4 regions of the Paraglaciecola sp. 25GB23A genome follow, and region 2 is predicted to be linked to each of the others. Evidence: predicted binding sites of a transcription regulator. Region 2 holds the regulator's gene; each other region holds the start of a gene.
The links. Region 2 encodes sigma-54, which starts transcription at its own class of promoters, with help from an activator protein. Its sites were predicted from a motif close to GTTGGCACGNNNNTNGNNT; they were not measured.
Positions count from the first base shown of each region.

Region 1: the regulator sigma-54 is predicted to act here: its motif matches at 5,394-5,412, upstream of glnA (glutamate--ammonia ligase).
Region 3: the regulator sigma-54 is predicted to act here: its motif matches at 5,037-5,055, upstream of ABKW31_RS21925 (PEP-CTERM sorting domain-containing protein).
Region 4: the regulator sigma-54 is predicted to act here: its motif matches at 5,106-5,124, upstream of ABKW31_RS01245 (FimV/HubP family polar landmark protein).

Region 1 is NZ_JBDYKM010000001.1:242,315-250,281, forward strand. It holds gene lspA (signal peptidase II) at 244-741, shown strand; gene ABKW31_RS01025 (glutamine synthetase III) at 987-3,158, shown strand; gene typA (translational GTPase TypA) at 3,261-5,099, opposite strand; gene glnA (glutamate--ammonia ligase) at 5,477-6,886, shown strand; gene ABKW31_RS01040 (DUF4124 domain-containing protein) at 6,995-7,522, shown strand; gene glnL (nitrogen regulation protein NR(II)) at 7,605-7,967, shown strand, end outside.
Region 2 is NZ_JBDYKM010000003.1:284,344-292,310, forward strand. It holds gene ABKW31_RS08515 (ATP-binding cassette domain-containing protein) at 1-616, opposite strand, end outside; gene ABKW31_RS08520 (calcium/sodium antiporter) at 950-1,906, shown strand; gene ABKW31_RS08525 (KpsF/GutQ family sugar-phosphate isomerase) at 1,912-2,889, shown strand; gene kdsC (3-deoxy-manno-octulosonate-8-phosphatase KdsC) at 2,889-3,443, shown strand; gene lptC (LPS export ABC transporter periplasmic protein LptC) at 3,440-4,006, shown strand; gene lptA (lipopolysaccharide transport periplasmic protein LptA) at 3,969-4,520, shown strand; gene lptB (LPS export ABC transporter ATP-binding protein) at 4,520-5,245, shown strand; gene ABKW31_RS08550 (RNA polymerase factor sigma-54) at 5,315-6,796, shown strand; gene hpf (ribosome hibernation promoting factor) at 6,822-7,109, shown strand; gene ptsN (PTS IIA-like nitrogen regulatory protein PtsN) at 7,125-7,568, shown strand; gene rapZ (RNase adapter RapZ) at 7,570-7,967, shown strand, end outside.
Region 3 is NZ_JBDYKM010000038.1:386-8,352, forward strand. It holds gene ABKW31_RS21905 (ABC transporter ATP-binding protein) at 1-1,665, shown strand, start outside; gene ABKW31_RS21910 (PqqD family protein) at 1,696-1,962, shown strand; gene ABKW31_RS21915 (lasso peptide biosynthesis B2 protein) at 1,955-2,425, shown strand; gene ABKW31_RS21920 (asparagine synthase-related protein) at 2,925-4,805, opposite strand; gene ABKW31_RS21925 (PEP-CTERM sorting domain-containing protein) at 5,166-5,747, shown strand; gene ABKW31_RS21930 (lasso RiPP family leader peptide-containing protein) at 5,758-5,913, shown strand; gene ABKW31_RS21935 (hypothetical protein) at 6,932-7,967, shown strand, end outside.
Region 4 is NZ_JBDYKM010000001.1:290,265-298,231, forward strand. It holds gene ABKW31_RS01220 (Crp/Fnr family transcriptional regulator) at 45-770, opposite strand; gene ABKW31_RS01225 (class II aldolase/adducin family protein) at 852-1,604, shown strand; gene ABKW31_RS01230 (alpha/beta hydrolase) at 1,608-2,522, shown strand; gene ABKW31_RS01235 (4-phosphoerythronate dehydrogenase) at 2,735-3,856, shown strand; gene ABKW31_RS01240 (aspartate-semialdehyde dehydrogenase) at 3,898-4,914, shown strand; gene ABKW31_RS01245 (FimV/HubP family polar landmark protein) at 5,344-7,967, shown strand, end outside.

The DNA of each region.
Region 1 (7,967 bases), on a different contig from region 2:
AACAACGTCTCCCATGGTACAACGGCTGAAAGAAATTAAGTTGTCTGTAAGTAATAACTTAATGGGATAAGTTATTACAAATAATTAACAAAAATTTGATAATTTAAAAAGGCAAATGAAAAAACACAATCTTCCAGCTTAAAATTTGAGTTTATTAGTAGTAATGAAATTTTTAATCGGCATAATTCAAGGCTTGCGCAGTACGTATTATTTTACTGCCCCTTTTTAAAACTAGGAATTTGCATGAGCTTAGTGGTAAAACTTCGTCTTATCTTTATTATTACCTTCGTCAGCGTAGCTATTGATCAAGTGAGTAAGTTGTGGGCTGATCGCTACCTAATCCACTTTACGATGAACAGCTATTGGGGCGATATCGTCAGGATTGGTTATGTGGAAAATCACGGTGCTTTTTTAGGCTTGGGTAGTAGTTTGTCTGAGTCATTACGATTTTGGATATTTGTTGTGGCAGTGGGATTGGTGCTGTTGACGCTACTTATCTATATGTTCAAAAGCAAACAACAGACTACTTACAGTTTAACTTGTCTCGCGTTAATTTTTTCAGGTGGCATCAGTAATTTTTATGATCGTGCAATGAATAATGGCGCTGTTATTGATTTTTTAAATATTGGTATTGGCTCATTACGAACAGGTATTTTTAATATTGCCGACATGGCCATCATGTTAGGTGTGTTTATGTTGTTGTTTGCAAAAAATGAAAACAACAAAAGCCAAAAAGCATAGTTAGCAAGACTCTGTGATTAATAGCAGAGTCTGTACCTTTTATCTCCGATTTCATTGTTGCCCTTCTTAACTTTTCATCTGTTATTTAAGCGATATCCACATAACTGCCTGAACATTTTCTCTTCATTTTAACCTAATTCGGTCTGATTGTTGCTGCATGTCAGTTTAAGTCTAGTGATTTATGTTGTATGGATGGAATAAGTTGGGCGATGCGCCCCGCGTTTTTATTAAGCTGAGGAACAATAATGAGTGGAAATCAAGCAAGAGAACAAGCGATCGCATATATAACCAATCGTGAACCAAAACAGAGCAAAATGCCTGAGTCATTGAGCAAAATCTGGGCAAAGGATGTTTTTAATTTAGCCGCTATGGAAGAAGCATTATCAAAAAATGCTTTTAAAGCCATGAAAAATACCGTGCAAACTGGCGCTCCACTCGACCCCGCTACCGCTGATGTGGTTGCTGCAGCGATGAAAGACTGGGCGATGTCTAAGGGCGTTAAATTCTTCTCACATATTTTTTACCCAATGACCAATATTACGGCTGAAAAACATGATGGTTTTATCATTACTAATTCTGACGGCAATGCAATTACAGAATTTACTGGGAGTTTGCTTATAAAAGGTGAGCCAGACGGCTCTTCTTTTCCCAATGGTAGTTTGCGCATGACCAATGCGGCTCGTGGGTATACCGCTTGGGATCCCACTAGTCCGGCCTATGTTATGCACACGGATAATGGCTCTACGCTGATGATACCCAGTGTGTTTATGTCTTGGACCGGTGAAGCCCTAGATAAAAAAATTCCACTGTTACGTTCCAATGCGGCGATGAATAAATCTGCGACCAAAGTGTTGTCATTGATGGGCGAGGTAGAAATCGCTCCGCTTAATTCAAGTTGTGGTGCAGAGCAAGAATACTTTTTAGTGGATGAGAATTTTGCCAATAGCCGCCCTGATTTATTGCTAGCAGGAAGAACCTTATTTGGTGCACCACCGGCCAAAGGCCAGCAGTTTGATGATCATTATTTCGGTGCTATACCTGCGCGCGTTCAAGTGTTTATGCAAGATTTTGAAGATAAGCTTTATCATTTAGGCATTCCTGCCAAGACCCATCACAATGAAGTCGCCCCCGGTCAATTTGAAATTGCTCCCTATTTTGAAGCGGCTAATGTCGCGGCGGATCATCAGCAATTGTTAATGACCTTGATGAAAAGTACCGCCAAACAACATGGTTTTTTATGTTTATTACACGAGAAACCGTTTGCAGGTGTCAATGGGTCTGGTAAACACGTTAACTGGTCTGTGGGCAATGCCACACAGGGTAATTTACTGGATCCGGGCAGCACGCCCCATGACAACCTTAATTTCTTGTTATTTTGTGGCGCTGTTATTCGTGGCGTTCATCTATACGGCCCATTGTTGCGTGCCGTTATTGCTTCGGCTGCCAATGATCACAGACTAGGGGCAAATGAAGCGCCTCCTGCTATTTTGTCAGTCTATCTAGGTGAACAACTAGAAAGTGTCTTCAATGATATCAAAGCAGGTAAGTTGCTAGAAAAAGCTAAAGGTGGTTTGATGGATTTGGGACTGTCGCAAATCCTAAAATTTGAGCGCGATCCTGGTGACCGCAACCGGACCTCGCCTTTTGCTTTCACGGGCAACCGCTTTGAGTTTCGAGCGGTCGGTTCGTCACAATCTGTATCCGGACCCCTGGTAGCGATGAATACCATGTTAGCCGATTCATTAGATTGGATTGCAGAAAAATTAGAAGTCGCTCTCGCTAATAACGACAAAACCACAGCGGTGATATTAGTGTTGAAAGAGTTAATGGAATTACACGGTAACGTAGTGTTTGGTGGTGATGGTTATTCATCTGAGTGGCACAGCAAAGCGGTAGAAGAGCGCGGACTGAAAAATATTCCCACTGCGGCAGAAGCGCTACCTTATTTTAAAGATAAGGCGATAGTTAGCTTGTTTGAGCGCACTGGCGTGCTCAGCCCAAAAGAACTGTTAAGTCGTTTTGAAGTGTATGCAGAGCAATATATTTTGTCGATTGAGGTTGAAGCTAAACTGGTTAAAGATATTGCTACAACTCGAATTTATCCGGCTGCAATCAAGTATATTTCAGAAATATCAGCTACCAACGCTAGTTTGACGAGTGCAGGTATAGGGCTAAATAAGGAGTCTCTAGAAAAGTTAGTTGCCTTGACCAACACTATGATGACTGCCGTCAGTGAACTCAGCACTGCTATCGATGAACATGGCTTTGATTCGGTCGAAGCACATATGACTTTTTGCGCTAAAACAATATGTCCCTTAATGCTTGAAGTAAGAGCTGCCGTTGACTCACTTGAAGGCATTGTCACTGATGAATATTGGCCCTTGCCAAAATATCAGGAAATGTTATTTATCAAATAACCAGGTTTAAATACTTGGATATAAATTAAAGACTATAGTGTAAATCGTGTATAAAAAAACCGGCTAAGAGCCGGTTTTTTATGTGTTCAAATAATACTGAATTTAGTCTTTTGGACCACGACTCGCACGTTTGCGATCATTTTCAGTTAAATGCTTTTTACGGATACGAATGCTTTTGGGCGTAACTTCAACCAATTCATCATTATCAATAAATTCTAGGGCTTGTTCTAAAGCTAGAATAACCGGCGGTACCAGTGACTGAGCTTCGTCAGTACCTGATGCACGAACGTTAGTTAACTGCTTGCCTTTAAGCGCATTTACAGTTAAGTCATTGTCACGGTTATGCATACCAATAACCATACCTTCGTAAACTTCCACACCATGACCGATAAACAAACGACCACGTTCTTGCATGTTAAACAAGGCGTTAGTCAGCGCTTTACCAGTGGCATTAGCTATTAGTACACCGTTTTTACGTTGACCGATGCTGCCGCCTTTATGCGGGCCATAATGATCAAAAGTATGGTACAACAAACCCGAACCTGAAGTCATGGTCATAAAGTCAGTTTGGAAACCAATCAAACCACGGCTTGGAATGATAAAGTCTAAACGAACACGACCTTTACCATCAGAGGTCATGTTAGTCATTTCGCCTTTACGCAAACCAAGTTGTTCCATCATAGAACCTTGGTGTTGTTCTTCACAGTCGATAGTCACTGTTTCAAAAGGTTCTTCTAATACGCCGTCAACAGTGCGTAAGATTACTTCTGGACGCGATACGGCTAACTCGTAACCTTCACGACGCATGTTTTCGATCAAGATACCTAAGTGTAATTCACCACGGCCTGATACACGGAATTTATCTGCATCTTCGGTTTCATCAACACGTAAGGCTACGTTGTGAATTAACTCGTCTTTCAAACGGTCAAGGATATTACGTGAAGTAACGTATTTACCTTCTTTACCAGCAAAGGGAGAGTTGTTGACTTGGAAAGTCATCGTCACAGTAGGCTCATCCACTGATAAAGGCTTTAATGCTTCGACTTTATTTGGATCGCAGATAGTATCTGAAATTTTCAGTTCACCAAGACCGGTAATAGCAATAATGTCGCCGGCGCTAGCCGATTCAACTTCAGTACGCGCTAATCCCATATAACCCAAAACTTGGCCAATTTTGCCAGTACGTTTGCTGCCATCAGCGCCAACTACTGTTACTGCTTTGCCCGTTTTAACTGAGCCGCGGGTAATACGACCTACACCAATAACGCCAACATAAGAGTTGTAATCAAGCTGTGAAATCTGCATTTGGAAAGGACCATCAAAGTCTGCATCCGGTTGCTTAACATGCTTAACAATGGTTTCGAACAAAGGTGTCATATTCTCGCTTGGAGTATCAACATCATTTGAAGCCCAGCCGTTTAAGGCAGAAGCGTAGACCACTTGGAAATCAAGTTGATCATCTGTTGCACCAAGGTTATCAAACAAATCAAATACTTGATCAATTACCCAACTAGGACGTGCACCAGGCTTATCAACTTTATTGATAACTACTATTGGCTTTAAACCCTGTGCAAACGCTTTTTGCGTAACAAAGCGAGTTTGTGGCATTGGGCCTTCTTGGGCATCAACTAATAATAAAACTGAGTCGACCATCGACAATACGCGCTCTACTTCGCCACCAAAGTCGGCGTGTCCAGGAGTATCTACGATATTTATGCGGTAATCATTCCAGCGTATCGCGGTGTTTTTGGCAAGAATGGTAATACCACGCTCTTTTTCAATGTCATTTGAGTCCATGACGCGCTCTGCAGCAGCTCCACGGCTTTCAAGGGTGCCAGACTGTTGTAAAAGTTTGTCAACTAGGGTGGTTTTACCGTGGTCAACGTGGGCTATTATTGCTATGTTCCTCAAAAAGTCTGTTGAGGTTTGCGGTGCGCTCATGATCTTATCTCTATAGGGGCGACACACAAGTTTGTGCTTCGCCGATTAACTGAAATTTACTGGGCGCGGATTGTACAGGCTTATCATCCATATAGCGAATGACAAATAATGTTTGTTAAAAATTAACTTTATTGGGTGGTCATATAAAATTGCAATGGGGGTCAAATGGTGCAGTAAAGCTGTTTTTGCCCTTCTTTGGTGCGTAATTGCCTTTTTGTGGTGCCTTGTGATTTTTATGTTTCTACAAAATGATGCAGAAAAACCGTAATTATGGGCATTCCTTTCTGTTGGCTATGTGGCATGATAATAGCTTCACTATCTCCATAGCTTAATATTAAGTTAGTGACTTATTCGTATATACTAATCCGGAGGACACCATGTCAGCACAAAAGGCCATAGACCTAATCAAATCAAGCGAAGCTAAATTCGTTGATTTACGCTTTACCGATACCATTGGTAAAGAACAACACGTTTCAATCCCTGCCCATCAAGTTACCGATAGCTTTTTTGAAGATGGTAAAATGTTTGACGGCTCTTCAATTGCCGGTTGGAAAGGCATTCAAGAATCAGACATGGTGTTAATGCCTGATGGTGATACTGCTGTTGTCGATCCTTTCGCAGAAGAAACTCAGGTCAACATTCGTTGTACTATCCTTGAGCCTCACACCATGCAAGGGTACGACCGTGACCCGCGTTCTATTGCTCAGCGTGCAGAGCAATACCTGATTTCTACTGGTATCGGCGACAAAGTATTAATGGGGCCAGAGCCAGAATTTTTCATGTTCAATGACATTCGTTTCCATACTGACATGTCTGGTTCTATGTACAAAATCGATGCAGTTGAAGCTAAATGGAATTCAGGTACTGAGTATGAAGATGGCAATATGGGTCACCGTCCAGGCGTTAAAGGCGGTTATTTCCCAGTTCCTCCAGTCGATTCAGCCCATGACATTCGCGCAGCAATGTGTTTAGTTATGGAAGAAATGGGTTTAACTGTTGAAGCTCATCACCACGAAGTTGCGACAGCTGGGCAAAATGAAATTGCCTGTTTGTTCAATACTATGGTTAAAAAAGCCGATGAAGTACAAATTTACAAGTACGTCGTACATAACGTTGCTCATGCATATGGCTTAACGGCTACCTTTATGCCTAAGCCTATAGTTGGTGATAATGGTTCTGGTATGCACGTTCACCAATCAATCAGTAAAAATGGTAAAAACGTATTCGCTGGCGATAAATACGCTGGTTTGTCTGAAGAGGCCTTGTTCTATATTGGTGGTACTATTAAACATGCTAAGGCCATCAATGCTTTTACAAACCCTGGCACCAACTCATACAAGCGTTTAGTACCGCACTTTGAAGCCCCTGTTATGCTAGCTTACTCAGCGCGTAACCGTTCAGCTTCTATTCGTATTCCTTATGTAACGAGTGAAAGAGCACGCCGTATCGAAGTGCGTTTCCCTGACCCTTCAGCTAACCCATACTTAGCATTTGTTGCATTGTTAATGGCTGGTCTTGACGGTATCAAAAACAAAATTCACCCTGGTGATGCGATGGACAAAGATTTGTACGACTTGCCTGCTGAAGAAGCAGCAGAGATTCCACAAGTTTGTACCTCTCTAGAAATGGCTTTGGATGCATTGGACAACGATCGAGACTTCTTAACTGCAGGCGGTGTTATGTCTGACGATATGATCGATGCCTACATCGAATTAAAGCGCAAAGAAGTACAAAAGCTTAATACTACGACTCACCCAGTCGAATTCGATATGTATTACAGCTGCTAATAGATATATAAATAAATAACAAGCCCGCAAATGCGGGCTTTTTTTTGCCTGTTTTGCGGTTACACTGTTAGTTACTGATATCCAAAACTGCGTAGAATTGAGTTAATCATGAAAAATGCATTCCAGTTAATTGCCTTGTTATCATTGATAGTGACCGCTCCATTGCTTGCAAATACCATATATAAAACAGTTCAAGCTGATGGAACAGTGGTATACAGCGATGTACCGAGCCGTGATTCTGTGCCAGTCAATATGGTGCTAAGTAATAACGTGATAATTCCTAAATTAGCTGATCCTATGACCACTGGGCAGGATATTTCAGAGATTAAGCAGCCTACCACGCAATACCAAATTACGGTGCTGTCTCCTCGGCCTCAAGAAACAATCAGAAATAATAATGGTGAAGTAAATATAAACTTTGAAATCACTCCAGATTATGTCGGAAAGTCATATTTATTAGTTGATAATCAGGTGGTCAATACAAAAGGTAAAACTCAAATCAAGCTTAATAATGTTGAAAGAGGTGAACATTTCATCGAAGTTCAATTACGTGACAACTCAGGCAAGATCTTTGCATCATCAGGAAAGCAGAGCTTCTATTTGCACAAAGCCTCGGCACTTATTAATGCTAATTAGCTATAAATTATATAATTAGTACAAAAGTATCGGCAAGGTATAACCTTATTGCACCGCTATGGTGCTCGATGAAATTGAGTTTATGTCAGAATTTCCAAACTTGGACAATTTATTAGATAATCTATCAACGGCTGTGTTGTTGTTGAACGACAAGTTGCAAATCCAATACGCCAACCATGCCGCTCAGTCTGTATTTGATCGCGGCTTCAATTTGTTAGTTGGTTGTTCTATTTTTCAATACATTGCTCATAGCAGCTTAGATTTAAATCGATTTAATCAAAGCATGCAGCACGGCGAAGCTTATTCAGATGGTGAAGTACAAATCTCCTTTACTGACGGTCGTCATATATTAGCAGATGTATCCGTTACCAATATGGTCGAAGAGCAAAGCAATCAAATATTGCTTGAAATTCGCTTAGTTCAGCAACAAAAAAGAATAAGTCAA
Region 2 (7,967 bases):
TAAGTACTTCTGTTACATCATGGGTAACTACGACACTGGTAAGCTTAAGCGAATCATTAAGCGCTTTAATTAGCTTCACCAATACCCCCATTGAAATTGGATCCTGCCCGGCAAAAGGCTCATCATACATAATGAGCTCTGGGTCTAAAGCAATCGCACGAGCAAGTGCAGCTCGACGTGCCATACCACCGGATAATTCGGCAGGCATTAAATGTGCGGCTCCGCGCAATCCCACAGCTTGCAGTTTGAGTTGCACAACAGTACTAATTAAATCTTCAGACAATGTTGTGTGCTCTCGCAATGGAAAGGCGATATTGTCGTACACAGTCATATCAGTAAACATGGCGCCACTTTGAAACAACATACTCATCTGCCGGCGGACTTCAAACAAACGCTTGCGGCGCATTTGTGGAATAGACTCCCCTTTAAAACGGATGTCACCACTATCAGGTGCAAGTTGTCCCCCCATAAGCCTTAACATGGTCGTTTTGCCGATACCACTTGGGCCCATGATGGCGGTGGTTTTACCTTTTTGAATGCGCAATGAGATGTCGTCGTAAATCAAACGCCCACTGCGACTAAAACTCAAATTGTCGATCTCTATCAAATTTTCCATTTAATGGACAAGATTCCTATAAATTTTGAGACGTGGAAAATACCAAGACCCGCTAAATTGTGACTATTTTACGTTTTTTCAAGGCCGAATAACAAAGAGAAAAAGTAACAAGTTATATTCGAATTTATCGAATCAAACTTTAAACTTAGATTTCTCGGCAAATAGGCTTAATTTACATACACTTAGCATCGAAAGAAGATTACAATATTAAGCTTGTATCTGTAGACCGATGGAAAAGTAAAAAGTTGCCAGTTAATTAATATAAGCAGGTCATAGGAATTAAGCTTGGATTTTGCGACAATCTTGTTCGTATTTTTTAATAAGTGAGTGTTCGTGGTTTTTGAAGTTGTTCTCTTTCTCGTCTGGTTAGGCGTGCTCAGTTTCGCCGCAGACCGATTTGTATATGGTGCGGCTGCCATGGCTAAGAACTTTGGTATTTCTCCCATGATTATCGGCTTAACTATTGTAGCCATGGGCTCTTCTGCTCCAGAGATAGTGGTTTCCGCAACTGCGTCGTTTAACGGTAATATAAATACCGCCATTGGTAATGCAATAGGTTCAAACATTACCAACATTGCATTGGTATTGGGCTTAACCGCCATGTTAAAGCCATTGGTTATTGCATCATCGGCGCTAAAGCGCGAAATGCCCGTGTTGTTATTTTTCTCATTGTTAGCAACCTATATGTTGTCCGATTTAAACTTGAGTCGCATAGAGGGTGTTATTCTGATTGTTTTCTTTTTTGCTGTTATCGGTGCTTTAATTTGGATGTCTTTTAATCTAGAAAGCAGTGATCCACTTATTGCCGAAACTGAAAGCGAAATACCTAGTAATGTACCCACAGGCAAAGCCCTGTTTTGGTTAGTGCTTGGACTTATTTTACTGCCATTAAGTGCCAGCTTTATGGTTGATTCCGCGGTAATTATTGCCAAAACACTGGGACTTAGTGATTTGGTTATTGGTTTGACTATTATCGCAATTGGCACAAGCTTGCCTGAGCTTGCAGCTAGTATTGCTGGTGTGCTGAAAAACGAAGATGATATGGCCTTAGGTAATATTATCGGTTCTAATATTTTTAATATACTCGCAGTAATGGCGATGCCTGGTTTGATTGCGCCTGGAGCCATTGACGAATTAGCCGCTCATCGGGACATTTATATTATGCTGGGACTCAATGTGGTACTCATACTCTTGAGCTTTAATTTTAGAGGTGTACGCCGAATAAACCGCTATGAAGGTTTCGCTTTAGTGGCTTGTTTTGTTGCCTATCAAATCATTCTTTTTGGTTAATCGACATGCAAGCAACTAATCGAGATTTCAAACAATCCGCTTTAAGCGTTATCGCTATAGAGCAACAGGCTATTGCTGATCTAAGTCAGTATATTGACCAAAACTTTGTCGCTGCCTGCGAACGTATATTGGCTTGCAAGGGAAAAGTAGTGGTTTGCGGCATGGGCAAATCAGGTCATATAGGTCACAAAATTTCGGCTACTTTGGCCAGTACCGGCACGCCCGCTTTTTTCATGCATCCCGCCGAAGCCAATCATGGCGATTTAGGCATGTTAACCGAACAAGACATCCTATTGGCTATTTCTAATTCTGGCGAAACGGCTGAATTATTAGCCTTATTACCTGTGGTTAAACGTTTAGGCGTACCCATCATAGCCATGTCAAACAGCGCGTCCAATACCCTAGCCCGTTATGCTGATGTTAACTTATGCATAAAAGTGCAACAAGAAGCCTGCTCTTTGGGTTTAGCACCGACTTCTAGTACCACAGCCACCTTAGTGATGGGCGATGCCTTGGCGGTTGCGCTATTAAATGCAAGAGGTTTCACTAGTGATGATTTTGCCCTATCTCATCCTGGTGGCTCTTTGGGTCGTAAATTATTGTTAACTCTCAATGAAATAATGCTCACTGACGAACGATTACCTTTGGTCACTCCCAATCAGTCCTTAAGCCAAGTTTTGCTAGAAATATCTCGCAAGGGCCTTGGTATGGCAGGTATTATTAACGACGAGGGTGAATTGATCGGTATTTTTACTGACGGTGATTTACGTCGAGTATTAGACGCCAGAATTGACGTACATAACGTTGCCATAAAAGACGTGATGACCATAAATAGTGTGACGGCTCCGGCTAGTATGTTGGCAGCAGAAGTGTTAAAAATCATGGAGAAAAGGAAAATTAATTCCTTATTTGTGGTAGATATTGCCGGACATCCCATCGGCGCAATTAATATGCAAATTTTATTACAGGCTGGAATTATTTAATGGCATCAATAGATACCTTGTATGGGCCACTATCACAGAATACCTTGAAATTATTTTCCCGCGTGAAGCTACTAGCTTGTGATGTCGACGGTATATTCTCAGACGGCCGTATTTACCTTGGACAACAGGGCGAAGAACTCAAAGCCTTTCACACGCGAGACGGATACGGTGTAAAGGCCTTGCAAAGTATTGGTGTGCAGGTAGCAGTTATTACCGGACGACGTTCCAATATCGTTGAACAGCGCATGACTGCGCTTGGCGTGAAACATATTATTCAAGGTTGTGAAGACAAACATTCAGCTTTGGCTGAATTGCAGAAAGAACTCAATATTTCAGCTAAATATACTGCCAGCATGGGCGATGATATTCCTGATTTAGGCATGTTTGAATTAAGCGACTTATGTTTTAGCGTGACCGATGGCCATCCCAGCGTTAAACAACAAGCCACTTATGTCACCCAACATAGTGGTGGGTTTGGGGCTGTGCGTGAAATTTGCGATTTAATTTTACTGGCAAAAGGTAAACTGAATGCCAACTATGGTGCTAGCATATGAATAGAGTAACACTTTGCATCAGCTTATTATTTCTATTAGCGCTCGGCTTAAGTGTTCCCAATTGGTTGAATGAAGAAGAAATAAAGCCTAAAGCTCAAACTGAAGAAGCATGGGTGCCTAATTATCAAGCACTGACTATGCGAAGTACCTTGTATGATAAAGAAGGAAAAATGAGTCAGCAGGTCTCCGCTGAGAAAATGGAGCACTTTGATTTACTGGGCTTTACTTTGTTTAAACGCCCTGAATATAAGCTGTTTTCTGAGACGGGGCTACCTTGGAACATCACCGCAAATGAAGGTACTTTGTACGACGATCAACGTTTGCAATTTGAGACAGACGTCGAAATATCAGGTGTTGACGACGATAATCTGGCTCAGAAGGTTAATACTCAGTTTGTAGAAATAAATTTAAGTGACAAAACCATGAGCTCAGACCAATATGTCAATATCACTGGGCCCAATTATGTCATTAACAGCAATGGTTTTAAGGCCAACCTTGAGACCCAACAATATGAGTTATTTGATCATGTTAAAACCGTTTTCCAACCTACTACTAGGCATTAGTATCAGCCTTGCGGTTGGTTATTCAACCATAAGTTATGCTGGTAAAGATGATTTTTCTAAAACCATCGAAATCGCGTCTGAGCAATCGTTCTTGGATCGAATTGCCAAAAAGTCAATTTACAAAGGCAGTGTCCTTATCACTCAAGGTTCATTGGTGCTGCAAGCTGATGAAATGGAGATTGATGCCAGCAAAGGTCAAGATAAAGAAGTGTTTGTGGCGATGGGCTCACCCGCTAAATATTCCCAACGTCAGGAAAATGGCAAAATGGTGCATGCCACAGCCAATAAAATTGAATATCACCGCCAAACACGGACCTTGTCTCTAGAGGGGAATGCTGAAGTAGAACAAAATAGTAGTAGTGTCAAAGGCAACTCGATTATTTTTAACATGGAACTTGAGCAAATCATGGCACAAGGTCAAGACCAAGGTAGTGGCCGAGTTATAACGATTTTACAGCCCGAAGCTAAAGACAGCAAAACCCAAACCATTCCTGAACAGGATCCACAACCATAATGGCCATTCTAAAAGCGACCCATTTGGCAAAATCCTACAAATCACGTCAAGTAGTGCGGGATGTCAGTATAGAAGTATCGTCTGGGCAAATTGTTGGTTTACTCGGCCCTAATGGGGCGGGCAAGACAACCACGTTTTACATGATTGTAGGCTTGGTCCCCTTAGATAAGGGCGAAATATTTATCGACCAACAGGAACTCACACTGCAACCAATGCATGTGCGCGCTAGGCAAGGTATTGGTTATTTACCGCAAGAAGCTTCAATTTTTCGCAAATTAACGGTATATCAAAATTTAATGGCCATACTACAGACGCGCAAAGAGCTCTCAACTGAACAAAGAGAAATGCAGGCTGATGCACTATTAGATGAATTTAATATTAATCATATTCGCAACAGCTTAGGCATGAGTTTGTCAGGCGGCGAACGACGTCGGGTTGAAATAGCAAGGGCCTTATCGGCTGAGCCAAAATTTATTTTATTGGATGAACCTTTTGCTGGAGTGGATCCCATATCGGTTAATGATATCAAAAAGATTATCCAACATTTGCGCGATAGAGGTATAGGCGTGCTGATCACTGACCACAATGTGCGAGAAACCCTCGATGTATGCGAAAAAGCGTATATCGTCAGCCATGGTGAACTCATTGCTGCCGGAACCTCACAAGAAGTATTAAGTGATCAACGTGTAAGAGATGTATACCTTGGTGAGCAATTCAGGCTATAGTAAAGCTATGGCATGGCATGATATTTCGCACGGTTAAATTAACCCCAACGGACTAAGCATAAGAAGTAAATGAAACCCTCTTTACAGTTAAAATTTAGCCAACAACTCACGATGACGCCTCAATTGCAGCAAGCGATTAGGCTATTGCAACTTTCTACCTTGGATTTACAACAAGAAATTCAAGAGGCTTTAGATTCTAACCCATTATTAGAAGTAACTGACCCCTTCGAAAATCCCACCGGTGATAGTGCTTTAGAAACTAATTTTGGTTCTGATGGCTCAAACGACCGGGTCGAAGTGGATGCTGCAACTATTGAGACTGGGGATGCATTACAAAACAATGATATTCCTCAAGATTTGCCCTTAGATAGCACCTGGGACGAATACATTAGCGCGTCATCAGCTCCCTCTATGTCCTCAAGCAGCTTTAGTGTTGATGACGACCAAGTTTTTCAGGGAGAAACCACCGACAATATTCAAGAACACTTGTTATGGCAAATGCGCCTCACGCATTTTAGTGATACAGATATTTCTATCGCCATGGCCATTATTGATTCTATTGATGAGTCAGGTTACCTGACTATTAGTGCGGACGAAGTCCTCGCTAGTTTGTACGATGAAGAAATTGAACTAGATGAAGTGGAGTGTGTACTTAAACGCATTCAAATGTTTGACCCTATCGGTTCTGGTTCACGCAGTCCGCAAGAATGTTTATTGATCCAATTAAATCAGTTTGCTATCGAAACACCTTGGTTAGCTGAAGCCAAGATGCTTATTACCGATTATTGTGACTTAATTGGTAGCAAAGATTACCGTACCTTAATGCGTAAGACTCGTCTAAAAGAAGATGAGTTGCGTGAAGCAATGCGACTTCTGCAAACTCTGAATCCAAGGCCGGGTAGCGCGCTTATTGTCGGCGAACCCGAGTATGTAATCCCTGACGTTTCCGTGACTAAAAAAAATGGCCGTTGGATGGTTGAACTCAACCCTGACAGTTTGCCCAAGCTCAATGTCAATCAGCAATATGCGGCCATGAGCAAGAGCACAAAAAATAGTACTGATAGTCAATTTATCCGTTCGCATTTACAAGAAGCCAAATGGTTTATTAAAAGCGTTGAAAGTCGCAATGAGACCTTACTCAAAGTATCCAATTGCATTGTACAGCAGCAAATTGGTTTTTTTGAACATGGTCCAGAAATGATGAAACCAATGGTGTTAAATGATGTCGCAGAAATGGTGGATATGCATGAATCAACTATTTCACGTGTGACAACCCAAAAATATATGCATACCCCCAGAGGTATATTTGAGCTCAAGTACTTCTTTTCTAGTCATGTTGCCACAGATGTGGGAGGAGAATGCTCCTCAACAGCAATTAGGGCATTGATTAAAAAATTAGTCGCAGCCGAAAAACCCAGTAAACCTCTGAGTGATAGTAAGATTGCTCAACTGTTGGCTGACCAAGGCATAGTCGTGGCTCGGCGAACAATAGCAAAATATAGGGAGTCTTTATTGATCCCTCCGTCTAACCAACGTAAGAGTCTTTTATAGGCAAATTAAAAAAGGAAGAGGCGATATGCAAATAAACCTAACTGGTCATCATTTAGAAATTACCGATTCACTACGCGATTATGTCGATTCAAAATTTACTAAACTTGAACGACACTATGATCATATTAATAATGTACATGTCATCTTAAATGTTGAAAAGCTGAATCAGAAGGCTGAAGCAACCCTTCACCTTAGTGGCGCAGAAGTTTTCGCCAATGCTGAACATTTAGACATGTATGCCGCCATTGATGCTTTAATCGATAAGCTTGATAGACAAGTGATTAAGCACAAGGAAAAAGCTAAACGCCATTAAGTGACTCAGTAAATAATGGAAATTAAAGACGTTCTTCACCCTGACTGCACTTTATGTGCAGTGCAGGGTACCAGTAAAAAACGGATCCTCGAACTTATCAGCAATATCGCGAGTAAGCATATTGTCGATATTGATCAGGCCACGATACTCGCCAGTTTAATGAACCGAGAAAAAATGGGCAGTACCGGTATCGGTAATGGAATTGCATTGCCACATGGCCGTTTAAAAGATCTCAAAAAAGTGGTTGCTGTGGTTATGACCAATGATACGCCCATCGAATTCGATGCAATCGATAAACAACCCGTTGATATCTTTTTCGCAATATTGGTTCCAGAAGAACAGGCGAATGAACATCTTGGAACCTTGTCAGTTATTGCAGCAAAACTCACTGATAAAGACACCTTAAATCGAATGCGTGCAGCTCAAAGCGATGAAGAATTATTTAAGGTGATGAACTGATATGAAACTGATTATTATTAGTGGCCGTTCTGGTTCTGGCAAATCTGTTGTCTTAAGAGCATTGGAAGATCTCGGTTATTATTGTGTCGATAATATTCCCGTCAATCTATTGCCCACTCTGACTCACACTGTGGTTGACGAGTATGATCAAGTGGCTGTCAGTATCGATGTACGCAACTTACCCAAAGACCCGAATGATTTGGTGGAGATACTCGATTATCTGCCATCCACTTGGCATATGACAATTCTTTATCTCGATGCGAGTGATGACATATTAGTCAAACGGTTCAGTGAAACCCGTCGTCTGCACCCTCTTTCGAAACAAAATAAATCACTAGCCGAAGCTATTCAAGCAGAATCAATACTACTTGCACCTATTGCTGAGCGCGCCGATCTTTA
Region 3 (7,967 bases), on a different contig from region 2:
ATAAATAGTCTTCGTTTCGAATATGGCATGAAAGTATTCAAAGAGCATAAACACGCTTTTATATTCGTGGTTTTTTTAATGCTATGCGAAACTGCCGTCAGCCTGAGCGTGCCTTTTTTTGCGGGTAAATATTCGGAGTTTTTTATTGCCGATAACAGCGGCATAAACCAAACCCACACCATTATTTTATTATTATGGGTGGCTTTATTTGCAGCCCATGGCCTACTGCGCTTTTTATCCACTTACAATGTTAGCCTCATCGGCGCGCGCCTTATGGCCGAACTCAGTTGCCGTTTGTACGATCATATTCAAGTACTGCCCATGCAATACTTTAAAGAAAACAAACGGGGCGATGTATTGTCCATGTTAAGTAACGATCTGGCCGTTATCAGCTTTTATGCCTCCAGTGTATTAACCAACTTAATCCCGAATATTTTGGTTTTGGTCGGCGCGTCATTCTTGATGTTCAGCATCGAACCTAGCATCGCCATACTCATCTGCGTGCTGGTGCCCTTAATATTTATCGTATTGAAATTAGTCAGTCGCGGCATGCAACCCATATCAAGGGCCTTGGTGCAAACCCAAGCCGACTCAATGGCATTGGCCAGCGAAAACATTGGCGCTATTTCACTGATCAAAGCCTTCAATAAAGAATCCACAGAGTCGACTAAATTCAAACGCAAAACGACCGAACTCCTGAACTTGCGCAGTCAGCAGCTTAAACTTCAGGCCCTGCTCTCACCCCTAGTACAATTTATGGCGTCAATCGGCATATTATTGGTGGTGGTCATTAGTTTTATGCGTTTCCAAAGTGGCACCATCAATATTCCAGATATGGTCAGTTTGATGCTGTACGGCTTAGTTTTTACCCGTCCGCTGGGCTCCTTAGCCGGATTGTATGGCCAAACCCAACAGGTTATTGGTGCATCTGAACGTTTGCTTAAGTTTTACCATTTAGAATCAGAGCCCAATAGCCTCAACAAAATAGATGCAAAATTTAACTCCGGTGACATTCATTTTGACAATGTATCGTTTTCGTATCGTAGCCGCCCCGATGTGCTTAAAAACGTCAGTTTTCATCTAGGCGATAAAAAAACCCTCTTGTTGTATGGTGAAAACGGCGGCGGCAAAACCACCTTATTACATCTGCTCATGCGCTTTAATGAGCCATCAAGCGGTAAAGTTATGATTGATGGTATTGATATCGCACAAGCCAGTAACTCCTCGGTCAGAAGCATTATTGGTTTGGTATCGCAAGATGTACTGTTATGTAATGGCACCATAGCCGACAATATTACGTATGGGATCGTTAACCCCAACAGCGAAAAAATGATACTCGCCTGCAAAACCTCGGGCGCCGACGATTTTATTCAAAAACTGCCCAGAGGTTACGACACACCCGTTGGCGAAGGCGGCGTGCTATTATCCGGTGGGCAAAAACAACGTATCTCACTGGCACGCGCCTTATTGTTTGAACCACGAATATTGTTACTCGATGAACCCACCTCGATGTTAGATGAGTCATCCAGAAAATCTTTTAAAGAAGAATTCAGTGGTTTGTTTAATCGCTATACTGTGATTTTAATATCCCATGACCCAACGCTCAGCGAAGTGGCAGATAAAGTGTTCAGGCTCAAACATGGCCAGCTTATTGCTGAAAACTAACAACGAAGTAATGTAAAACAAGGAGGAAATATGCAACTGGTGTTAAAAGACGGGCTTCTTATCCAAAAAGTAGTCGATGAAATGGTGATATTAGAGCCACAAACAGGGGATTATTTTACCTTAAACAGCATTGGTGCCTTGATGTTAGAAAAACTTCAAGCGGGGTCAAGCTCTGAGCAAGTCGCACAAATTATCAGTGACGAATATGACGTCAGTGCCCAACAAGTCGCCCAAGACCTAGCCGAACTGTTAGGCAACTTAGAACAAGCTGGCCTAGCGCAAAAACAAGATGCCTAAGTCCCTTCGCACATTCATGCAACTCGGTCTGCGCCAGCAAGGTATAGTGCTGCATGCTTGGTGTTTATTTGTAATATGGCAGGTAAAAATCAGTTACCTGCCCTATCGAATATGGCAAAGCGCCTTGTACAAACATACTGAATTCCAAGACGAACGCGATGCTCACCTACGGGCCATAAAAATCTGTAATTTAATAGAAAAAGCCGCCCGCCACCACATAGTAAAAATCAACTGTTTACGCCGCTGCATGGTGCAAAAACAAATCCTCCACACCCACAAAATAAACAGCCAACTCAGCATCGGTGTAAAAAAAGACCAAGGCAAAATAGCCGCCCACTGCTGGTTAGTTGTCAACAACCACATCATCAATGATTCAAACGAAGAAACCAGCCAATACGTCGAACTCCAACGCATCACCTCCAACGAAAAAAACGAAATAAATTCACTAAACGGTTTGTTGTAGCTCCCCTTGTAGGAGTTCCTTTAGGGACGAACAAATCGACCACCGATGTTGATTTACCAGCTCTCACCCGTTTTGCAACAAGGTTGATTATTCGCAGCTAAAGCAGCTCCTACAAGGAACGAAAAATCAAATACAAATGTTGATGTCACAATAATCACCCCTTGTAGGAGTTCCCGGTAACCGGCGTGGTTTAGGGACGAACATATCGACCACAGATGTCCATTTGATATCACCATATCCATTAATCAACGAGGTCGATTTATCACCGCGGTTCGCAGCTAATAACATCCGTTACGGAGCAGCTCCTACAAGGGCCGAACCAACAACAAATGTTGATTTCACAATAATCGCCCCTTGTAGGAGTTCCTTTAGGGACGAACAAATCGACCATAGATGTCCATTTGGTATAACAATGTCAATTCATCACCGCGGTTCGCAGATAAAAGCTTCGCAGCTAAAGCAGCTCCTACAAGAGACAAACATAAACCGCAAAAAACCATTACTTTTCGGGGAAATGGGTATGCAGCCATGAGTAGGTTAAAATTGCGTAGAGTAAATCGACGTGTAGGGGGTAATTTTTGTCATTCACTAAGCGGTCGAACTCGGCCACTAGGGTCTTTTCGTTGACCAGCTCCATGTCTGCTAGTCTTGAATGTTTAAACAGGCTGCGGATCGCATCGGCGTTTTCTCTGACTAGATCGCCAAAATGCTGGTCAAAGGTGATTTTTTTAATATTCCAACACACACTTTCAGGTAGCTGGGCCGACATACTGTTGCGCAGTAACCACTTAGGATATGCGCCTTGAATCAGCTGTTTGGCGGGTATTGCAAACGTGAACTCAGCCAACTCTTTATTAAAAAACGGGTGCCTAACCTCAACCCCAAATCGTTGGCTTAGTTGTTGATACGAGCGCACCGCATTGTAGGTCGCCGTAGTCTTGAGACTTTGATAACGATTAAAACCCACCGGATCTCGCTGATAATTAAAGGGGTTATTCACTTGCGTCTCAAATTGGGCAAGTTCCTTGGCCTTAGGGGTTAACCACGCTGGAAATCCTTCGCTTAAATCACCGGATTTTTTGTGGCCTAAAACGCGCAACAACAAATCGGGTAAAAAAGGCTTAATAAACAGATTTTTAATCGCTTGTTTGCGCGACATGCCTACAGAGTGACAGGCCTTTAATACTTCAGCAATCACGCTAAAGTCGCCTTCTTTTAATCGTTGGGTATAGGCCACACTGTGCCCCCAACACATTTCGTCACCGCCATTACCCGACAACAGTACATCGGCGCCATTAGCTTGCACTATGGCCAACTCACTCACGTAGCGCGGTGAAAGTACCGTACCTGGGCTTTCTAGCGCAGTAGGATAAAGGCTTAAAAAGTCGCGATTATCTTCACCATCAACATCCAATTGCAAATTATCGTTCAATTTCAAGAAGCGTTGCATCTCAGCAATTAAATCGCTTTCATTGCAACTCTCTGCCCGCGAATAAATATGTGACAAAGGCAACAAACGTTTGTGTTGGCCTTGCAGCACCTGCGCCGCCAAGGCAGTCACACTGGTTGAATCCAAGCCCCCACTCATTTGCGACACCACGGTCTCTCGCTCAGTCCTGCACGCCGCCGCAACACTATTGTGTAAAAGCGCATGAAACTGCGTTGAATAAGCCTGTTGATCAGCTAAAACAATTTTATTGTCAGGCGCGATATCCCAAAACTGAACAAGCTGTTCGCGCAGATCGCGATTAATCTGCAAACGCGAACCACTGGGCAGTACCTTAATTTCATTAAACAGCGAAATAGCCGGGTTAGGAAAGCCGCTCAACCAACTCGCCAAGCCCTTCTGCGACAAACTAATCGGCTTATCGGCCATCAAGGCTAAAAAACGTAAATCAGTAGACACCAAAATACCACCCAAGGTAGCTAACCAATAGACAGATGCGGTATTAAACGGATCTTTACCCACATGCAAATACTGTTGGCGTGAATCAAAGCCCATATAAACTAAGCTACCTTTCACCCTAGCAATAAAGTCTCCACCTCGATTATTCATCAGTTGCACTAATTGCGGTGCAATTTGCACCTGTGAAGTGCAATCCGGTTGCAATTGAGGATCGCCAAGATCAGAAGGTGCGATGCAAGAATGAAATAAAAGACAACTTTTATCCTCATTTTCAAAAAAAACAGTCTTATTTGAAGCACTTACCCCACCTACATCAGCAAAAATAGTCGAGCCAAATAAAAGATCTTTGTTTTTTGTCTCACTTATTTCGTATACAATCTCGTCCGCTTTGCTATTTAGTCGCTGAATAAGGCTTTGCGGGTTTGAGTTTTGGCCTGCTACAGAAGCAGAAATAAAGGCGAATAAGTGATTCATTAGTTTAAAAATGTAGTTTTTATAAAGTTAATCAATAGCATGCATTAAAGTGCAGCAAAAATTAACCACAAATTACAACAAGTTACTTTGTGTAAAATATTTACTCTAAGAATTACAAATAACGTCAGTATTTTTTACAGATCTTGCGTTAAAAATAGTAAAAGCTTAGAAAAATAGGCATTAACAACTCATTAACATAGATAAGCATTTGTTTCAAAAGGATTTTTCAGAGTTGGAACAGTGTTTGCATTATGATTAGCAGTAGTAGATAACAAACGAATACAGCGGTTGAAGGGAAACATAGTTGTTAGTTGTTACCTCAGAGCCATTTTGAACTTTAATAGGGGATCGAGCATGAACATGAAAAAACTTTTAGGATTAGGCTTTGCTGCAGCAATGTTTGCTAGCCAAGCTCAAGCAGCATTTATATGGAACGTAACAGGTTCAGATATGGCAGGCATTGAAGTAACAGCGACTTTTGCTGATACATCAACTGAAACATTGAACTGGGCTGACTTAGGCGGCGATAAAGGCGGCGTAACAGGTTCTGGTTGGTCTTTATCAGTTGACGGCGACACTATCGTACCAAACGATCCACTAGCTCCAATGGCGGGTATTTGGGTATTAGAAGTTGGCCAAGCTCAACTTAGCTCATTGTGGATCAATCTTGGCACAGCCTTTGTATTTGATACTGCGTTTGGTGACTTACTTGCAGACGGTTCAGGCCCTGGTCGTGAATTTGTATCAAGCAGCCCAATCGGTTTCACTTTTATGAATCCAGCTGGTTCAGCTGAGTTGTTCTCTGCTTTATCATTGTTTGATATCTCAGGTTCAACCATGTTCGCAGTAGACACTGATGCAGTACCAGTACCAGCAACACTATCTTTAATGGGTTTAGCGTTACTAGGTTTAGTAGCCGGAACTCGTCGCAAAAAGGCTTAAGGAGATTATTATGAATACGTTAGGAAACAACATGACTAAAAAACTTGAATATACTAAGCCTGAATTAACTAAAGTGGGCAGCCTAGCTGAACTAACGCAAGGCTTCGCAGGTAGCGTACCTGACGAAAACGGTGGCAACACCAAGCGTAACCCTTTCCAAGGTTAATAGCACAAAATAACAAAAACCCGCCCCGGCGGGTTTTTTTATACCTGTCAAAAAGTTTTACACCCATTTTGTAAAAATCCCCCCACCCTTGTAGGAGGCTCTTCAGGGCCGAAGAATCAACCCCAAATGTTGATTTCACAACCAATACCCAATTCATCAACGAGGTTGATTTTCCCCGTCCCCTTGTAGGAGTTCCTTTAGGGACGAAAAATCACCCCCAAATGTTGATTTCACAACCAATGTCCAATCCATCAACGATGGTTGATTCCCCCCCCCACCACCTTGTAGGAGTTCCTTTAGGGACGAAGAATCAACCACTAAATGTTGATTTCACAACCAATACCCAATTCATCAACGAAGTCGATTTATCCCCCCACCCCCTTGTAGGAGTTCCTTTAGGGACGAATAAAAATCAACCACCAAATGTTAATTTCACAACCAATGCCCAATTCACCAACGAGGTTGATTTTTCCCCCTTGTAGGAGTTCCCGGTAACCGGCGTGGTTTAGGGACGAACAAATCAACCCCAGCTATTAATTTGATATCACAATGTCGTTTTATCACCGCGGTTCGCCCCTAAACTATGCCGGTTACCGGGACCTCCTACAACAAAAACCTCTGTGCCCTCTGTGACCTCTGTGGTGGGAACGCTCTTGCTTTTGTTTTTGGCTCTTGCTATCAAATATCTACTTTGTCATCGCCTTCGCAGCTGATAACATCCGTTTCGGAGCAACTCCTACAAGGGACGAACAAATCACCCCCAAATGTTGATTTCACAACCAATGCCCAATTCATCAACGAGGTTCATCCATCACCGCGGTTCGCAGCTGAAGCAGCTCCTACAAAAAAAAACCTCCGTGATCTCTGTGCGCGGCACCCGGTGCCCTCTGTGGTTCAAACGCTTTTGCTTTTACTATCTAAATGGTTAAAACTTTCCGCTCTGTCTTTTGCTTTATCGTTTAGCTTGATACACTTCAAACATTGGGTGGTTGGTACTTATATCAACGAAGTTAGTTAAATGGATGTTATGACACAGTTCTCGTACCTTAAGCCCCTGCATGGCGTGCAACTACTTGCACCAAATACCGCACCGCAAAACATCGGCGAGGTACGTTTTCACTTACCTTTTGCACAAATAAACACCCTGCCCACCTTCACAGCTAACAATGCGCCTATTTGGCAACTTAAAGACGAAGGCGAGCGCTACACCACCGAAATGAACTTGTACCAACATGCCAACACTTACCAGCTAGATGTTAACTGCGAAGGCATCGGCAGCTTTACCTTTGATAAGCAAGCTATGCAAGTTTGCTGGCAGTCTGGCGGTACCGGTTTTGAACACTATATTCAAAGCACTGCTATTGCCTGTTGGTTAGAACTGCAAGGCGTACCCTGTATTCATGCAAACGCCATGAGCCTCAATGGGGATGCATTTTTATTCATTGCACCAAGTCGGACCGGTAAATCAACCTTAACTACCCAATTGTTAGAGCACGGGTTTAAAATGATGACCGACGACATGGCAGCCATACACCAGAGCCATGGCAATGAATATCGCGTTTACCCCAGTTGGCCCAAAATTAGATTGTGGCCAGATTCAGCTGAGCAGTTTATTGGCACAAAACTTGATGATACAAGTAGTCAAAGTGATAACACTGCAGCTAACAAACACGCCAGCGCATCGTTGTTAGCCATAAAAGAACAAAAAAAAGTGCATGAAAAATTTGCCAAGCACGAGCTTGAAGTTGATACACTGCAGGGTAACGTTTGGAATGAAAGCAGCGCCCCCTTAAAAGCCATTTACTTTTTAGAGCGCACGCAAAGTAACCAATACCAATGCGACATAACAAGCCTAACAGGTACAAAAGCCTTATTTTTACTGTTACAAAATAGTATGTTAGCCGATGCTTATGTCAGCTTGGGTTTAGAAACACAAAGGCTTGAATGGATGTCAAACTTGTTGCAGCATATAAAAATATACAAAATAACTTACAGTAGTGGCATGCAACACTTGCCACAAATAAGTAATAACATAAAATGTCATGGTTTATTGG
Region 4 (7,967 bases), on a different contig from region 2:
AAAAAATAGGACTGTTTATTAAAGATTTGTAGATGTCTCAATTGCTAAACTTGGCTTAAACTTAATAACTTGGATTTATCAAACAAGGTGATATGTCCGTAGTGAACGCTAAGCACGCCTTCTTTTTGTAGTTCTTGCAAAATCTTGTTCACAGTTTGTCTGGAGCTATGCAGCATCAGGGCGAGAGATTCTTGTGAAATATCCAGTGTGTAGGACGGCGATAAGGCGTCACTTTGCTTATTTGGCCACAGTCCTAAGCCATCAGTCAGCAGTAACAAACGGCGACACAGTTGGCCTTTCAATGACAAACTGGCCATTTCATCAATAAGTTTAAAGGTTGTGCGTACTCGTTGGCATATCAAGCGAATGAAATGAGGATATAAGCAGGGCTTATTTTGCAGCAATAGCTCGAAGTTTTGATTCGACAATTTTAATAAACAACAATCTTGCTCAGCAATAGCATCATGGGTGCGAGGTAAACCATCGAACATCGATATTTCACCAAACCAATTACCAGCTTGTAACCATGTAAGTATCAGTTCTTGTCCAGCGAGGGTCAGGTTACTGACTCGTAACTTGCCATTTAATAAACAATAAAGCCCATCGACCTTATCGTCTTTACGATGCAAGTATTGACCTTGTTTGAGATGCTTAACCGCACCTGCTGCTGCAATAGCCTCTTGCAATTCTTCGGGTAAACCACTAAACCACAGGCTTTGTTGTAGAGTTGGTCGTAATAAAGTGGCTTCGGTACACATTAGTTTAGTCAATTGTCTAATTGGCGACAGTTCAATAGGCTTATGATAGCTTATGTTGTTGACAAATAATTAACAATCATGAGAGCAAATAAAATGAATTCAATTCAACAGCAAGTTTCGTCTGAAGAGTGGCAGTTACGGGTAGATCTGGCCGCATGTTATCGCGCCGTCGCCATGTATGGTTGGGATGATTTGGTTTTTACTCACATATCGGCTCGTGTGCCGGGGCCTGAACATCATTTTTTGATTAATCCTTACGGCATGATGTTTGAGGAGGTTACAGCGTCGAGTTTAGTGAAAGTTGATTTGCAAGGTAACAAAGTCATGCCATCTGATTATGATATTAATCCAGCGGGCTTTGTTATCCACAGTGCTGTGCATGAGGCCAGAGAAGACGCACACTGTGTCCTTCATCTTCACACTGCAGCGGGCATTGCGATTTCGGCCACCAAACAAGGCTTATTACCTTTAAGTCAGCAATCATTATTTGCCCTGTCTTCATTGTCTTATCATGATTATGAAGGAGTGGCACTCAACCCAGATGAAAAAGTACGTTTAGTCGCTGATTTAGGTGAAACTAACTTTATGATTTTGCGTAACCATGGCTTACTTACCTGTGCTAGCAGTATTGCCGATGCATTTCTTTTTATGTATTTACTCGAACGTTCTTGTGAAATTCAATTGAAAGCGCAGTCAACGGGTTGTGATTTATTGCCTATTCCGGATGTAATTTTGGGCGGTATACGAACACAAGCGCAACAAGTAACACGTTCTGCAGGTGGGGCCTTGGCATGGCCGGGAATTTTGCGTAAATTAGATCGTATTAATCCTGGATATGATAAATAAATTTTGACTGAACTCAGCTTAGCTCGATATAAAGAACTCGCTCAATACAGCCAGTTGTGTGGCCATAAAATTGCTTACTGGCAGTCTTATGCACCTGCATTGGCCAAGAAAAAAGATACGATTTTATTTATTCATGGCTTTCCAAGTGCCTCGTGGGATTGGCATTATCAATGGAAGTATTTGGCGCGAGAATATAGTTTGCTTTGTTCTGACATGCTTGGATTTGGCCTATCTGCTAAACCACAAAAATATCGTTATAGCCTGATTGAACAAGCTGATATTTATGAGGCTTTATTACTTGAAAAAGGCATAGGCGATTATCACATTTTGGCTCATGACTACGGCGATTCTGTGGCGCAAGAATTACTGTATCGTCAGTCTTTGCGGGCCAAAACGGGCGAGCAAACACATGCTCAACTTAGGTCTGTGTGTTTTTTAAATGGCGGTATATTTGCTGCCTGTCATCGGCCACTCCTAACCCAACGTTTGTTGAAAAGTCGTTTGGGACCTTTGTTGGTTAAATTTTTAAGCAAAGACAGCCTTACTGCCAGTTTTGCTAAAATATTTGGTCAACAGAGCCAAGCTAAAAAAAGCCATGTAGATATTATATGGGAGTTAATCAGATACAATGACGGACATTTGGCCATGCCTGCTATTTTGCGTTATATCGATGAACGCAGTGAATGGGGAGGTCGTTGGGTAGAGGCGATGATAAACGCGTCAGTGCCATTGTATTTTATCAATGGCATTCAAGATCCGATTTCTGGCAGACATATGTTGGATCATTATATTGATGTCATTCCGAATGCGCATACGGCCTTGTTGGATGTTGGCCATTATCCGCAGTTAGAGGCCCCAGAAGAAGTGCTGAGCTTATATCAAGAGTTTTTAAGCTCGCTAGTAACGCGGGACGAATAGTAAAAATAAAGTCAGCTAAGGCTAAAGATGCACGAGACTGTGTATTGATAAAAGCAACCAGAGATAAGCGCGATCCGATTAGTGCCTATCCATGCTAATTGATAGGTTTGTCGCTTAATTAATTCGCTAAATAACGTCGCTTACGTTTTACCTAGTGTGGCTTCGTGGCATACTATCGTCCTGTATTTTTCTGTAAACAAGACCCTTATTTAATGAGAATTTATTACGAAGATAGCATGCCCTATGCTGCAGAATTTTTTTCTGAGTTAGGTGATTGTCAGGTCTTTTCACATAAAACCATTACTGCCGAACAATTAATCGATGCAGATGTGCTGCTGGTGCGCTCTACCACTAAGGTCAATGCCGCATTATTAGCCAATAGTCCAAACTTGAAATTTGTTGCTACGGCTACGGCGGGGACTGATCATGTGGATATCGATTATCTAACTCAGCGGGGCATTCATTTTCAATCGGCGGGAGGATGTAATGCAGTTGCTGTCGCAGAATACGTAATGAGTGCTTTGTGTATTATGGGTGACAAGCTTAACTGGCAATGGCATGACAAAACAGTAGGAATAGTCGGTGCTGGCCATGTGGGTAGTGCCTTACAAAAGAAACTAGATGTGCTTCAGGTTAACTACAAACTTTGCGATCCCCCTTTACAACAAGCAGGTGACCCACGTCAGTTTGTCGATATGCAAGAGATCATGAAGTGTGATGTGATTACCTTGCATGTGCCACTTGTGACCAGCGGACATCATCCTACTGAACACTTGTTTGACCTTGCACGCTTGACTCAACTGAGTGAACAACAATTGTTGATAAATGCCTGTCGAGGTGAGGTTGTCGATAATGCAGCCGCATTAGCCTTATTTGAAGCGGGGCATAAACGGCATATCGTTTTAGATGTATGGGAAAATGAACCTGATATAAACTTGTCGCTAATCCCTTATGTTGCCTTAGGTACTGCGCATATTGCCGGTCATACTATTGAGGGTAAAGCACGGGGAACAGAAATGTTATATCAAGCCCTTTGTGAGTTTTATCAGCTACCCAATACCAAACGCTTAAGTGATTATTTACCCACTACACAAACCCAACTAAGCTTTAATCCACTGCATGATTTGAGGCAGAATATTAATGATTTTATACTAGAAGTTTACAATATCAGTACTGACAGTGAACATTTTAAAGCGGCTATGCAAAATGCAGAGCAATTTAGATATATCAGAAAACACTACCCTATAAGAAGAGAGTTTTCTGCGGTACAGGTTAATACTGGAAATTTTGCCGAATCAAAGGCAATCTACGCCCTCGGTTTTTTACAGACTTAATTGGCTGATTTTTATTTTATTTTTATAGGAGTATATCAAACATGTCGCGGTCTTTTGATGTTGCTGTGCTAGGCGCTACCGGATTGGTAGGGCAGCATATGATCGAAATTCTTGAACAACGGAATTTCCCGGTCAACACACTTTATCCTTTAGCAAGCTCACGCTCAGCCGGTGGTACAGTATCATTCAAGGGTAAAGATATTACCGTATTGGATGCTGAAACCTTTGACTGGTCAAAAGTACAGCTTGGTTTCTTTTCAGCGGGTGGCAGCGTGTCAGCCAAATACGCCCCCATGGCGGCTGAAGCAGGCTGTGTGGTCATCGACAATACATCTCATTACCGTTATGACGATGATATTCCCTTAGTCGTGCCAGAAGTGAATGCCCATGCATTGGCCGACTTTAGAAATCGCAACATTATTGCTAATCCCAATTGCTCAACTATTCAAATGTTAGTTGCGCTAAAACCAATTCAAGATGCAGTTGGTATTGCACGGATTAACGTGGCGACGTATCAGTCTGTCTCTGGTGCAGGTAAATCTGCCATGGACGAATTGGCTCATCAAACAGCCGCATTGCTAAGTGGTAAGGAAGTGCAAACCAAGGCCTTTAGTCGTCAAATCGCTTTTAACGTTATTCCACAAATCGACGTCTTTATGGATAATGATTACACTAAAGAAGAAATGAAGATGGTGTGGGAAACCCAAAAAATTATGGGTGACAACACTATTTTAGTGAATGCCACAGCTGTGCGTGTTCCGGTCTTTTTTGGTCATGGTGAAGCTATTCATATTGAAACACGTTCGCCTATTGATGCTGAAGAAGTGAAAAATCTGTTAGCTGATGCACCAGGCGTCAAATTGATGGCACAGCGCGAGGACTTCCCGACGCAAGTAGGTAACGCTAGTGGTCATGATGAAGTGTTTGTTGGTCGTATTCGCAATGATATTTCTCACCCAAATGGTATTAATATGTGGGTGGTTTCGGACAATGTGCGTAAAGGCGCTGCCACCAACAGTATTCAAATTGCTGAAGTGCTGATCCGCGACTACTTGTAATACCTCCATATAGTTTGTACGACTAAGGGGGCATTGGTTTATAGCTAATGCCCCTTATGTTTTCTGCCAATTTGCCGATGACTTTTCATACGTTTTAAAAAACGCTTTTTGATGACTTAAGTCGCTGTATTCTAGATCCGTTTTCTCATCTGGTTTATAGTGTTTGGGTTGAGTGTTTATGACTAGAAAATGTTGGAATACCATTTGCTTACCATTTGTTAATATAATGTCATTAAATCGGCAATAAACAAAAAGTCTAAAAGTTTGACGCTTGCTTAATGGCACTCGACATGAAAACTGATGTGAGTGCAGGTAGTGGAATATAACTAAAATGAGTAGGCTAGCTTTTAGTATTACTCAATAAAATTGATTTTTAGGTCTGAGTGGAATCGCACAAAACATGACACAACCAATATTGGGGCAAGCCGTTTGACAATAAATATGCTAAACAAGGCGAGACTATTTGTCGTTTGTTGCAGTTTTGCTATTTCAACACTGTACGCAGCAGAACCTCAAAGTGCCGAAATCAAAGGGCCTAAAAATAGTTCAGCGCAATATTCTGGGGTGACTTATGGCCCTATTAAATCTTCCGATACGCTTTGGCAAATAGCCAGTCGCTATCGCCAAAATAAAGACCTATCTATTTATCAGGTCATGTATGGTATTTACCAATTAAATCCAGACGCCTTTGAGCAAGAGAACATTAATCTTGTTAAAAATGGCACAATTCTCAATTTACCCTCCGAAAGATACGCGCTCAGAATTGATAAAGCTGCTGCACTTGAACGCTTTCAAGCGGATGAGCAAATACTTAAGATTGCCCAATCCAATTTGGCCTTGTCTAAGGCGTCTTCTCCTGCAAATGCCGACTTGGCGAGTGAATTATTAAGCAACGCGGCAGCGAACAGCAAAGTCAGTAAAAATGATCTTGACGAAACTAAGGCGCTAATTGAGGAAAGATTGGGCGCCTTGGATGAGGCACAATCACGCCAATTTTTAGAAATTCGGCAACAATTTGCCGAATCAATTGGTCAAGTTCAGGCCATATTGACTGAAAATCAAAAGCTATTTGAACGACTAGACAAAGTTAATACTGATATTGACCAAATGCGGGTTGATGAAGTCAGTAAAAGTCAGCAAATGGATCAAATGGGCCAGAGTATTGAGGAGTTACTGGCGCGTTCTCGATTAGAAGACGAACTTAAAACAAAACAAGCAGAGGAGCAGGCCAACTCAAATTGGTTAGATAGTCCTCTTGCGCTTGCTGCTATCACCGTACCCCTGACTTTATCGATCATTGGAGCATTAGCTTACTTTTTCTTAATGCGTCGCAATAACCAAAAATTGCCTAACGAACTTGATCTAGTTGAAGATGACGATATTTCCCTTGATCCCCACACTTCAGCCCTTGATGATTTATCGGATGCCTTAAGTGACGAACTCTCTGATGAATTAGGCGACGAGCTTGATGATGACAATCTCTTTGGTGATGATGATTTACTCGACGACGTATTGGCCGAGGAGTTACGAGAATCTTTAGATGACGCCTTAGATGATTCCTTAGACGATTCTTTCGAGGAAGATATTGATTCCTTTGATGATCTCGGCGATGACGTGCTTGATTCAAGCACTGCAGATGAACCCTTTGAAGAAGGTGAGCAACAACTTGAGCAAGACGATCTAGATAGCTTATTTGATGAAGATGAGATGGAAGATCTGCTGAGTGACCCAGATGATGGAGCAGAAGCTGAATTAATTGATAGTGATATTGATGGGCTATTGGCGGAGACAGCAACGCCAGAAGAAGACGTTGCTGAGCAAGTAGATGATGACTTAACCACACAAGCAGAGGGTTTGGACGAACAAGAACCTGTTATTGCCACCATTCCAGATCAAGAAGAGCCACCTGAAATAAGCATTGATGAATTATTTGAAGGTGGAGTAGCGCCTATCACACCAGAGGTGATATCTGATGAAGACGAAGATATCAATGAAGACGTATTACAAAAGCTAGATAACGAAATTTCGACTCAAAATGCTGAGATAGATAATTTAACCGGCAATCTGCTTGATGAGTTAGAACAAGTTGAACAAATGCGCGATATGCTGGGTGAATTCGGTGATGACGACGAAGATGAAACTGAGGAAAACATTGCGGTACAACCCAGTATACAGAAACTCGATGAGGACAGTTTAGCCGCTGGCTTTGATGAAAATGCTGGTTTTGAACCAGACTTTTTGGACGTAGACGAAGAGACGGCAAATACCTCTATAGATGATATCGACGAAACTGAATACGACCTTGAAGAAGCTAAGGATGCTCAAGAAATTAGCGACGTACAAGGGGCTGATGAGGCTGAAGAATTAGAGCAAGCTGAAGTATTAGCCGACGTTGAAGAAAATGATGAAGTCGAAAAAAATGATGAAGTCGAAGAAGGCGATGACGTCGAAGAAAATGATGAAGTCGAAGAAAACGATGAAGTCGAAGAAAACGATGAAGTCGAAGAAAACGATGAAGTCGAAGAAAGCGATGAAGTCGAAGAAAACGATGAAGTTGAAGAAAGCGATGAAGTCGAAGCAAGCGATGAAATCGAAGAAAGCGATGAAGTCGAAGTAAGCGATGAAACCGAAGAAAACGATGAAGTTGAAGAAAACGATGAAGTTGAAGTAAGCGATGAAGTCGAAGAAAACGATGAAGTCGAAGAAAACGATGAAGTCGAAGAAAGCGATGACGTCGAAGTAAGCGATGAAGTCGAAGAAAGTGATGAAGTCGAAGAAAGCGATGAAGTCGAAGAAAGCGATAAAGTCGAAGCAAGCGATGACGTCGAAGAAGATAATGAAGTCGAAGAAAGCGATGAAATCGAAGAAAGCGATGAAGTCGAAGAAAACGATGAAGTCGATGAAATCGATGACGTCGAAGACTTGGACGACGGCGATGCAGTCGACGAAGCTGAAGAACAGAGCACAGAAGCGCAAAGCGCACAATTTGAGCAACAATCTCAAAACGATAATGGCCTCGATGAAGATCAGTTAGAAAAAGCGTTAGAAGATTT